Linked DNA regions of Sediminicoccus sp. KRV36. The protein of the gene in region 1 interacts with the protein of each later gene in a pairwise test. Links are inferred from orthologs where the notes say so. Each region holds a gene or a part of one and is shown on either strand. Other genes may lie near its edges.

Region 1 (5,748 bases):
CGCCCCGGCCGGCGCCCCGGCCCGCCCGCCCGGGGCCACGCCCGCCCCCGGCGGCCGGCCGGGCTGACCGCGCATGTTCTCCGCCATCTTCGTTCGCCGCCCGCGCTTCGCCATCGTCATCTCGATCGTGATGACCCTGGCCGGCGCGCTGGCCATGTTCAACATTCCTGTCGCGCAATTCCCGGATATCGTACCGCCCGTCGTGCAGGTGACGGCGCGCTACCCGGGCGCCTCCGCCGGCGTGGTGGAAGCGACCGTCGCGCAGCCGATCGAGAGTGCCGTGAACGGCGCGGACCGCATGCTCTACATGCGCTCCAATTCGGGCAGTGATGGCAGCTACACGCTGGCGGTCACCTTCGCGCTCGGCACGAACCCGGACATCAACACGGTGAACGTGAACAACCGCGTGCAGGGCATCCTCGCGCGGTTGCCGCCCGAAGTGCAGCGCAGCGGTGTCACCGTGCGCAAGCAATCCTCGGCCGTTCTGCAATTCATTGGCGTCTCCTCGACCAATCCCGAACATCCGCCGCTGTTTCTCTCGAACTACGTCACCATCAACATGCTGGATACGCTGCGCCGCCTGCCCGGTGTGGGCGATGTGCAGATGTTCGGCGCGCAGGATTACTCCATGCGCGTCTGGTTCGAAGTGGACCGGCTGAACAACCTCAATGTCTCGCCATCGGAGATCATCGCCGCCATCCAGGCGCAGAATATCCAGGCGGCGGCGGGGCGCATCGGTGCCCGGCCGGTCGGCGACGACCAGCAATTCCAGTTCAACATCCAGGCGCAGGGCCGGCTGATCACGCCCGATGAATTCGGTGCCATCGTGATCCGCGCCAATCCGGACGGCTCCACCCTGCGCGTGCGCGATGTCGCGCGGGTGGAACTGGGCGCGGCCAGCATGGATGTGGAGGCGCGGCTGAACGGGCGCGCCAGTGTCACCATGGGCATCTATCTCTCGCCCGGTGCCAATGCGGTCCAGGTCGCGCAGCTCATCACCCGCACGCTCGCCACGATGAGCCAGCGCTTCCCCGAGGGGATGCGCAGCACGGTCATCTACGACACCTCCACCTTCGTGACCGACACGATGTATGAGGTGATCAAGACCCTGATCGAGGCCTTCATCCTCGTCGTCATCGTGGTCTATCTGTTCCTGGGTTCACTGCGGGCGACCATCATCCCGACCATCGCCGTGCCGGTCTCGCTGATCGGGACCTTCGCGGTGCTCTTCGCCATCGGCTATTCGGCCAATACGATTTCGCTGCTGGCCATGGTGCTCGCCATCGGCATCGTGGTGGATGACGCCATCGTGGTGGTGGAGAACGTCGAGCGTGTGATGGAGGAGGAGCCGGACCTCACCCCCGCCGAGGCCACCAACAAGGCCATGAGCGAGATCACGGCGCCGATCATCGCCATCACGCTGGTGCTGCTCTCCGTCTTCGTGCCGATCGGGCTGATCTCGGGCGTGGCGGGCGTGTTGTTCAAGCAATTCGCCGTCACCATCAGCGTCGCCATGATCATCTCGGCGATCAATGCCTTGACCCTTTCGCCGGCGCTTTGCGCCATCGTGCTGCGGCATGAAGGGCCCAAGCGCGGGCCGATCAAATATGTGCTGCGCGCCATCGACAAGGTGCGTGACGGCTATGCGTGGCTGGTCGGGCGGCTGGTGCGCGTTGCCCTGATCTCCATCCTGCTGACCGGCGCCTTCGCCTTCGGCATTTTCACCCTGGGCACCCGCACGCCCTCGGGCTTTCTCCCGCAGGAGGATCAGGGCGCCTTCTTCGTGCAGATCCAGCTGCCGCAAGGCTCCTCCGTCGCACGCACGCGCGACGCGGCGATCCAGGTCGAGGCGTTCCTGCGCCAGAATCCGGCCATCGAGAATATCCTCGCCATCATCGGCTTCTCCTTCATCGATGGCGGCGCGCAGTCCAACTCGGCCTTCCTGGTCGCGCGCATGAAGCCCTTCGAGGACCGCAAGACGGTGGAGGCGAGTGTCTTCACCGGGATCCGCTCGGTCTTCGGCTTCGGTGCCGGATTCCGCGTGGCCAATGTCTTTGCGTTCAACGTGCCGCCGATCCTGGGCCTGGGCACGGGTGGCGGCTTTGAATATCAGCTGCAGGATTTCGAGGGGCGGGACCCGGTGGAACTGGGCGGCGCCATGATGGGCATGATGGTGGCCGCCAACCAGGATCCGCGGCTGGTGGGCGTATTCTCCACCTTCTCGCCCACCACGCCCTCGCTCTACCTCGATGTGGATCGTGACAAGGCGCAGGCGCTGGGTGTGCGCATCAGCGATGTCTTCACCACCTTGCAGGCCTCGCTGGGCGGCTTCTACGTGAATGACTTCAATCTGTTCGGCCGGACCTGGCAGGTGAATATCCAGGCGGAGGCCGCCGATCGTGATGACCTGCCGGATATCTGGCGCCTGCAGGTGCGAAATTCACGCGGGCAGATGGTGCCGTTGCGGGCCTTCGCCGATGTGCGCATCGTGCTCGGGCCGCAGACTATCCAGCGCTACAACAACACGCGCAGCCTGACGCTGAACGGGCAGGGTCGCCCGGGCGTTTCCTCGGGCGATGCGATGATGGCCATGGAGCAAATCTCGGATCGCGTGCTGCCCTCCGGCTACAGCTACGACTGGACCGGCACCGCCTTCCAGGAGCGCCAGGCGGCCGGGCAAACCGGCGCGCTGATCGCCCTGGCACTGCTCTTTGCCTATCTCTTTCTGGTGGCGCTGTATGAGAGCTGGACGATCCCTGTGCCGGTGCTGCTCTCGGTCGCGGTGGGGGGGCTTGGTTCCTTCACGGCGCTCTACGTCGCCGGCCTGCCCCTCAATGTCTATGCGCAGATCGGGCTGGTCGTGCTGATCGCGCTGGCCGCCAAGAACGGCATCCTGATCATTGAATTCGCCAAGGAGCAGCGCGAGAAAGGCCTGCCCATCCAGGAGGCGGCGGTGCTCGGCTCCAAGATGCGCTTCCGCGCGGTGATGATGACGAGCTTCGCCTTCATCCTGGGCCTGGTGCCCCTGGTGACGGCGACGGGCGCTGCCGCCCTCTCCCGCCAGGCCGTCGGGCTGCCGGTGTTTGGCGGGATGCTGGCGGCGTCGCTGCTCGGCATCTTCATGATCCCGATGCTCTATGTGGTGTTCCAGTCGCTGCGCGAGCGCCTGAAGGGGATGCTCGGCATGGGCAAGGCGGAGCCGGCCAAAGCCCACTGAAGGAAGGTGCCGGAGGCCGGGCTCCTGGCAGGGTCGGGGGCCAGATCGGGGGCAGGGCCCCTGGCTCCCCTCAGATCGGCGTTTCCTCGACCTTTTCCGCCAGGTCGCTCCATTCCGGCCACTTCTTGCGCACGACGGGGCTGTTCGGCGCATAGGCATGGCAGGTGCCGAGCAGGGCCGGGCGCTTGCGGGGCGCGCCCTCGGCCTCGGCCTTGCGCTGCGCCGATTGGCGCCGGTGCCGCAACGGCCACATCGTCTGGAAGGCCACCGTGCCCATCTGGGCCAGGACCTCGCGCAGATGGGTGCAGCCCAGCACGCCGCCGACGCGCTCATTCACCGCGCGGTTGAAGCCGGGCCCGATGGACAGCCCCGCCAGATTGGCAAAGGCCGGCGTGGCCCCGGGGCAGACGGCGAAGGGCGTATGGTCGGACGCTGCCTCACAGGCGACGATCAGCATGTCCTCATTGATGGTCATGCGCACCCACATGCCATGGATCGGATCGCCCGGGCCGACCTGGCCGCGATGCTCGGAGGGAAAGCCGTAGGTCTTGGTGTCCGTCAGATGCGCCTCGATATCCACCAGGCCATCCTCCCGGACATAGCCGCGCAACTGGATATCGCGCAGGTGTTCGAGCTTGCGGGGGGCGGGGGCGGAGAGTGGCATGCCCCAGAGATAGGCTTTTGATGCGCTGCCGCAAAGGGCAAAGGCAGGGCCGGGCCTGCCGGCGACTCTGGCGGCCTTGGCCGCCGCGTGGTAGCCGCGCCCATCCGCATTGACCGAAGGCGATCCCATGTCCGACCAGCCCAACACCCCCGCAAACGGAAGCTCCGCCCAGGAGCCCATGCCGATCGTGCTCAACATCCAGTTCACCAAGGATCTTTCCTTCGAGGTGCCCGGCGCCCCGGAGATCTTCGCCACCCTGCGCGAGCAGCCGCGGGTGGACCTGGCGCTGGATGTGCAGGCCCGCCCCATCCAGGAAGGCCAGAACGTCTTTGAAGTGTCGCTGATGATCCGCGCCGATGCGAAGGTGGGGGAGACGCCCTGCTTCATCGCCGAGCTCACCTATTGCGGCATCTTCACGATCACCGTGCCGCAGGAGCATCTGGAGCCGGTGCTGCTGGTGGAATGCCCCCGGCTGCTCTTTCCCTTCGCCCGCAACATCCTCGCCGATGTGACGCGTGAGGGCGGCTTCCCGCCCGTGATGCTGAACCCGATCGATTTCGTGCAGCTGTGGCAGAATCGCCGCAACCAGCCCGTGGGCAATGCCTGAACGGGCAAGCCCTGGGCGAGGTGGGCTAGAGCTGCGGTAGGTCCTGTCGGCCCAACCTGACTGGTCCGTAGCTGCCGCGGCGCAGCGCCGTGACCAGGGCATATCGGGGCCGCGCGGCCCCTTACTGGGAGCTGTGTGGCACCCTGCGGGTTGCAAATTCGCAAAGAATTTACACGCAGGGCTTGCATTCATTTAATTTCACTCGCTTTAATGGACGCCAGACCTTAACCGAAGGTTAACCGTATGGCTCCTGTGCCGATGGCGTTCCCCAGCCCGTCCCGTCCCCTCCTGCGCTTCCCGCAGGAGATTGCGGGGGCGCCACCGGCTCTGCATCTCTCACCGCCCCATCTGGCGGGCGGTGAGCTTGAGATGCTGCGCCTTTCCCTCGAATCGGGATGGCTCGCGCCGGCCGGGCCAGGCCTGACCGCCTTCGAGGAGGAGTTGACCGCCGTCATGCGGCTCCCGCATGCACTGGCCACGGCTTCCGGCACGGCGGCGCTGCATATGGGCTTTCGCCTGCTGGGCGTCGGGCTGGGGGATGAAGTCTGGGCGCCCAGCCTGACCTTCGTGGCCACGGTGGCGCCCGCCGTGCAGATGGGCGCCACGCCGCGCTTCCTCGATGCGGACCCGGCGAGCTGGACACTGGACCCGCATCTGCTGCGGGAGGAGCTTGCCGCCGCGGCCCGGCGCGGGCGCCTGCCGCGCTGCGTGGTGCCGGCGGATCTCTACGGGCAGCCCACGGACATGGCCGCGATCCGGGCCGCCTGCGAGAATTGGGGCGTCCCCGTATTGTCGGACAGCGCCTGCGCCCTGGGGGCCATGCAGCATGGCATGCCCGCCGGCCATGGCGCCAACCTCGTCGCCCTCAGCTTCAACGGCAACAAGATCATCACGGCGGGCGGCGGCGGGGCACTGCTCTCTGAGGATGCAAGCCTGATTGCCCGCGCGCGCAGCCTGGCGACACAAGCCAAGGAGCCGGGGGCCCACTACCAGCATGAAACCACTGGCTTCAATTACGCGATGAGCTCGCTGCTGGCGGCGGTCGGCCGCGCGCAATTGCCAAGCCTGGCCGAACGCGTGGCCGCCCGTCGCGCCATCTTCGCCCGATACGTCACGGCGCTGGGGCAGATCCCGGGCTTGAGCTTCATGCCCGAGCCCGGCTGGGCCAGCTCCTCACGCTGGCTCACCGTGATGCAGGTGGACCCGCGCGATTTTGGCGTCGATCGCGAGGCGCTGCGGCGGGCCCTGGCCGAACAGGGC
Region 2 (4,666 bases), 210 kb from region 1 along the record:
GCAGCGCCTCAAGGGGCGCATTCGCCGCACGCCCATGCTGCGCCATCGCGCGCTGGATGAAGCGGCCGGCGGCGTCGTGCTGATCAAGCCCGAGCCCTTGCAGATCACCGGCAGCTTCAAGCTGCGGGGCGCCACCAATGCCGCGCTTCAACTGCCGCCTGAGGCGCGGGCGCGCGGCATCGTCACCCATTCCTCCGGCAATCACGGCCAGGCCATCGCGGCCGCTTGCCATGCGCTCGGCATGCCCGCCCTCATCGCCATGCCGCAGGATGCGCCGCGCGTGAAGGTGGAGGCGACGCGCGCCTGGGGTGCCGACATCCATTTCTTCGACCGGCACGGCGTGGATCGCGATGCGCTGGCCGCCGATCTCGCGGCGCAGCGCGGGGCGGCGCATATCCCCCCCTTCGATCATGCCGATGTCATCGCCGGGCAGGGCACCGCCATCCTGGAGTTGCTGGAGGATGCGCTGGCCGCCGGCTTCAAGCCCGACCAGCTGGCCATCTGCACCGGCGGTGGCGGCTTGCTGGCGGGCTCCGCCCTTTCGGCCCGGGCCATGGCCCCGCAGGCGCGCATCTATGCCATCGAGCCGGAAGGCTGGGATGATTACGGCCAGTCGCTGCGCGCCGGCCACCGCATCGCCAATGATGGCCAGGGCGCCGGGCTTTGCGATTCGCTGCTGTCGAAGCAGCCGGGCCAGATCACCTTCGCGGTCAATGCGCCGCGCGTCACCGATGGCCTGGCGGTGACGCCGGATGAGGTCTTCGCCGCCATGCGCTTCGCTTTCACCCACCTCAAGCTGGTGGTGGAACCAGGCGGTGCTGTGGCGCTGGCGGCGGTGCTGGCAGGCAAGCTCGCCACGCGCGATGCGGTGACGGGCATCATCCTCAGTGGCGGCAATGTGGATGCGGCGGTTTTCGCGCAGGCTATGGCGGCCTGAGCCTGGCGATGCGCCTCCCTGGTATTCTGCGCCACGGCTTCACCCTGCAAGGCCTGGGTACGGGCTCCGCGACCTTCCTGCTGCTCTGGGCCCTCGGCCTCTCGCTGGAGACGGCGGGGATGCTGGGGTGGTCGGCGCATATCCTGATCTATGCGGGCCTGGTGCTGCACCGCCTGGGCGATGCGCCGGCCGAGGCCATGCGCGGCCGCGCGCGGGAAATGACCGGCGGGCGTGCCGTACTGACCGGGCTGTCCGTCCTGGCGGCAGGTGCCTCGCTGCTGTTCCTGGTGCTGCGGTGGGATGGCCAGGCCGGCGCGATCGCCATCCTCGCGATCATTCTTTCGTGGTTCTATGTGCACCTGCTCTTTGCGCAGGAATATGCGCATGAATACTGGATGCAGGAGCGCGGCCTGGTGTTTCCGGGCGGCGACGGCACGCCGGAATTCGCCGAATTCCTCTATTTCGCCTTCACCATCGGCATGACCTTCCAGGTGAGCGACGTGACCACCGACAGCCCCGGCATGCGGCGCCTCGTGCTGCTGCACGGGCTGGTGGCCTTCGCCTTCAACGCCGTGATCCTGGCGGCGGCCGTGAATATCGTGGCCGGCGCGGCCGGGTAGGGGCCGCAAGCCGCGGCCCGGTCAGGTCAGGTCTTGCCGTGGCAGTGCTTGTATTTCTTGCCCGAGCCGCAGGGGCAGGGCGCGTTGCGCGGCGTCTTGTCCCAGGTGGACATGTCATTCGGGTCCACCTCGGAAATCACCCGGGTCTCCTGCCGCGCGATGGCCGCGGCGCCGTAATCCGCGCCCACCGGGGCTTGCGGCGCCATCTCATAGGGTTCGGCATCCGGGGCGGCGTGGCGCATGTCGGTCACGCGGATCGGCTCTGGCTCGGGCAGCGGCGCGTCGGCCGTGAGTTCGAGGCGCAGCAGCAGGGAGGTCACGCGCTCGCGCAGATCCTCCAGCATGTTGTTGAACAGCGCGAAGGCCTCGCGCTTGTATTCATTCAGCGGGTCGCGCTGGCCATAGGCGCGCAAACCAATGCCTTGCCGCAGATGATCCAGGCTGAGCAGATGCTCCTTCCACACCTGGTCAAACAGCTGCAGCAGCAGCGACTTCTCGACCATGCGCATGAAGTCGGGGCCGAGATTGGCGGCCTTGGCGGCCGCTGCCTGGTTGGCCGCCGCCTCGATGCGTTCACGCACCTGGACCTCGTCAATGCCTTCTTCCTTGGCATAGGCGGCGATGGGCAAATCAAGGCCCAGCACGTCCCGCACGCGCTTTTCCAGCCCCTCCAGATCCCATTGCTCGGGATAGGCATTCTCGGGGATGGCGCGGTCCACCATGGCGCCGATGGTCTCGTGCCGCATCTCGGCGATGGTCTCGCTGAGGTCGGCGGCTTCCATATAGGCGCGGCGCTGGGCATAGACCTCGCGCCGCTGGTCATTCATCACGTCGTCGTATTTCAGCAGGTTCTTGCGCGTGTCGAAGTTGCGCGCCTCGACCTTCTTCTGCGCCTTCTCCAGCGCCTTGTTGATCCAGGGATGGATGATCGCCTCGCCCTCCTTGAGGCCGAGCTTCGTCAGCATGCCGCCCATGCGGTCACTGCCGAAGATGCGCATCAGATCGTCTTCGAGGGAGAGGAAGAAGCGGCTGCCGCCCGGGTCACCCTGGCGGCCGGAGCGGCCACGCAGCTGGTTGTCGATGCGGCGGCTCTCATGCCGCTCCGTGCCGATGACGAACAGCCCGCCGGCCGCCTTCACGATGGGCTGTGCCAGCGCCACCTCGGCCACATGGCGCGCGAAGACCGTGTCGTATTCCTCGCCATGCCCCTCGGGCACCTCGGCCTTGGCCAGCATATCCGCATTGCCGCCGAGTTTGATGTCGGTGCCTCGGCCCGCCATGTTGGTGGCGATGGTCACGGCCCCCGCGCGGCCCGCCTGCGCCACGATGCCGGCTTCCTGCTCGTGATAACGTGCATTCAGCACGTTGTGCGGAATGCCCGCCTGCTTGAGCAGGCCCGAGATCAACTCGCTCTTTTCGATGCTGGTGGTGCCGACCAGGCAGGGCTGGTTGCGCTCGCGGCATTCGCCGATCAGCTTGATGACGGCCTCGTATTTCTCCAGCGCGGTGCGATAGACCTCGTCATCCTCATCCTTGCGCGCGACGGGCACGTTGGTCGGGATTTCGACGACTTCCAGCTTGTAGATCTCGGCGAATTCATCGGCCTCGGTCGCCGCCGTGCCGGTCATGCCGGAGAGCTTGGGATAGAGGCGGAAGTAGTTCTGGAAGGTGATGCTGGCCAGCGTCTGATTTTCCGGCTGGACGGTCACATCCTCCTTCGCTTCCAGCGCCTGGTGCAGGCCATCGCTGTAGCGGCGGCCCTCCATCATGCGGCCGGTGAATTCGTCGATGATGATGATCTTGTCGTTGCGAACGACGTATTCGACATCGAGCTTGAACAGCACATGCGCGCGCAGCGACTGATTCACGTGATGCACGATGGAGACATTGTGGCTGTCATAGAGGTTGCCCTCCACCAGCACGCCGGCCTCGGTCAGCAGGCGTTCGATATCCTCGCCGCCCTTCTCCGTCATGGAGACGGTGCGCTGCTTCTCATCCTTCTCGAAGCGCTCCGTGTCCTTCACGAATTCCACCATCACCGCATCCACGCGGCGATAGAGATCCGACGTGTCATCCGTGGGGCCGGAGATGATCAGCGGCGTGCGCGCCTCATCCACCAGGATGGAGTCCACCTCATCCACGATGGCGTATTGGAAGGGGCGCTGGACCATCTCCTCCAGGCGATACTTCATGTTGTCGCGCAGATAGTCGAAGCCGTATTCGTTGTTGGTGCCGTAGGTGATGTCGCAGGCATAGGCCTCGCGCCGCTCATCATCGCTCAGCCCCTGGACGATGACGCCGGTGCTCATCCCCAGGAAGCCATAGACCTGGCCCATCCATTCGCTGTCGCGGCGGGCCAGGTAGTCATTCACGGTGACGACATGCACGCCCTTGCCGGGCAATGCGTTCAGGTAGCACGGCAAGGTTGCGACGAGCGTCTTGCCCTCGCCGGTCTTCATCTCGGCGATCTTGCCGTCATGCAGCACCATGCCGCCGATCATCTGCACGTCGAAATGGCGCAGGCCGAGCACGCGCTTGCTGGCCTCCCGCACCACGGCGAAGGCTTCTTCCAGCAGGTCGTCCAGCTCCGCCCCTTCGGCCAGGCGGGCGCGGAACTCCGCGGTCTTGCCGCGCAGCGCCTCATCCGACAGGGCGGCGAGCGGCGCTTCGAAGGCGCTGATCGCGGGGAGGCGCGCCTGAAAACGCTTCAGCGAGCGGTCATTCGCAGAACCGAAGATGGCACGGGCAAGACGAGCGAACATGAGCTGTGGATTCTCTCCGGGCGCCGCCCGCGGGAGGGGCGGCTTTGGGCTACGGACAGGTAAGGTCCCCATGCCCCCGGGTCAACGTGCCCAGGGGGTATCCAGGGGGTATCTCGCTGCATCCGGGCCGGTTTGGCCGGGTTGTGGGGGGGGCGACCATCGGCCATTGTCGCGCCGACCCTGATGGATTCTGTCTGATGCCCCGCCTCCCTCTCTCGCTTCTTCTGCTCCTCGCCGCCGGCCCGGCCCTGGCCCAGGGCCCGGCGCCCACCCCCGCAGCCGCGCCCGCGCCCCCTGCCACAGCAACCCCCGGCGCGGCCGAGGACCCGAACCCTGTCCTGGCCCGC

Evidence for each region. Proteins that work in one complex are often made in the same cells at the same time.
Region 2: the proteins of secB (region 1) and secA interact in binary tests that used the Escherichia coli proteins (3 or more experiments, as listed by UniProt). The link is inferred for Sediminicoccus sp. KRV36 from one-to-one orthologs.

What each region holds. Positions count from the first base shown.
Region 1 is NZ_CP085081.1:307,432-313,179, forward strand. Bases 2,767-5,748 are described here. They hold secB (protein-export chaperone SecB), read left to right. Parts: upstream 2,767-4,008; coding sequence 4,009-4,488; downstream 4,489-5,748. Other genes in these bases: LHU95_RS01490 (multidrug efflux RND transporter permease subunit), read left to right, coding at 2,767-3,217; LHU95_RS01495 (DUF2889 domain-containing protein), read right to left, coding at 3,288-4,079; LHU95_RS01505 (DegT/DnrJ/EryC1/StrS family aminotransferase), read left to right, coding at 4,858-5,748. Also shown: LHU95_RS01485 (efflux RND transporter periplasmic adaptor subunit), read left to right, coding at 1-67; more of LHU95_RS01490, read left to right, coding at 74-2,766. UniProt on the Escherichia coli protein: One of the proteins required for the normal export of some preproteins out of the cell cytoplasm. It is a molecular chaperone that binds to a subset of precursor proteins, maintaining them in a translocation-competent state.
Region 2 is NZ_CP085081.1:516,640-521,305, forward strand. What follows is about bases 1,384-4,666. They hold secA (preprotein translocase subunit SecA), read right to left. Parts: upstream 4,320-4,666; coding sequence 1,584-4,319; downstream 1,384-1,583. Other genes in these bases: LHU95_RS02465 (DUF1345 domain-containing protein), read left to right, coding at 1,384-1,557; LHU95_RS02475 (peptidylprolyl isomerase), read left to right, coding at 4,517-4,666. In the rest of the region: LHU95_RS02460 (threonine/serine dehydratase), read left to right, coding at 1-937; more of LHU95_RS02465, read left to right, coding at 946-1,383. UniProt on the Escherichia coli protein: Required for protein export, interacts with the SecYEG preprotein conducting channel.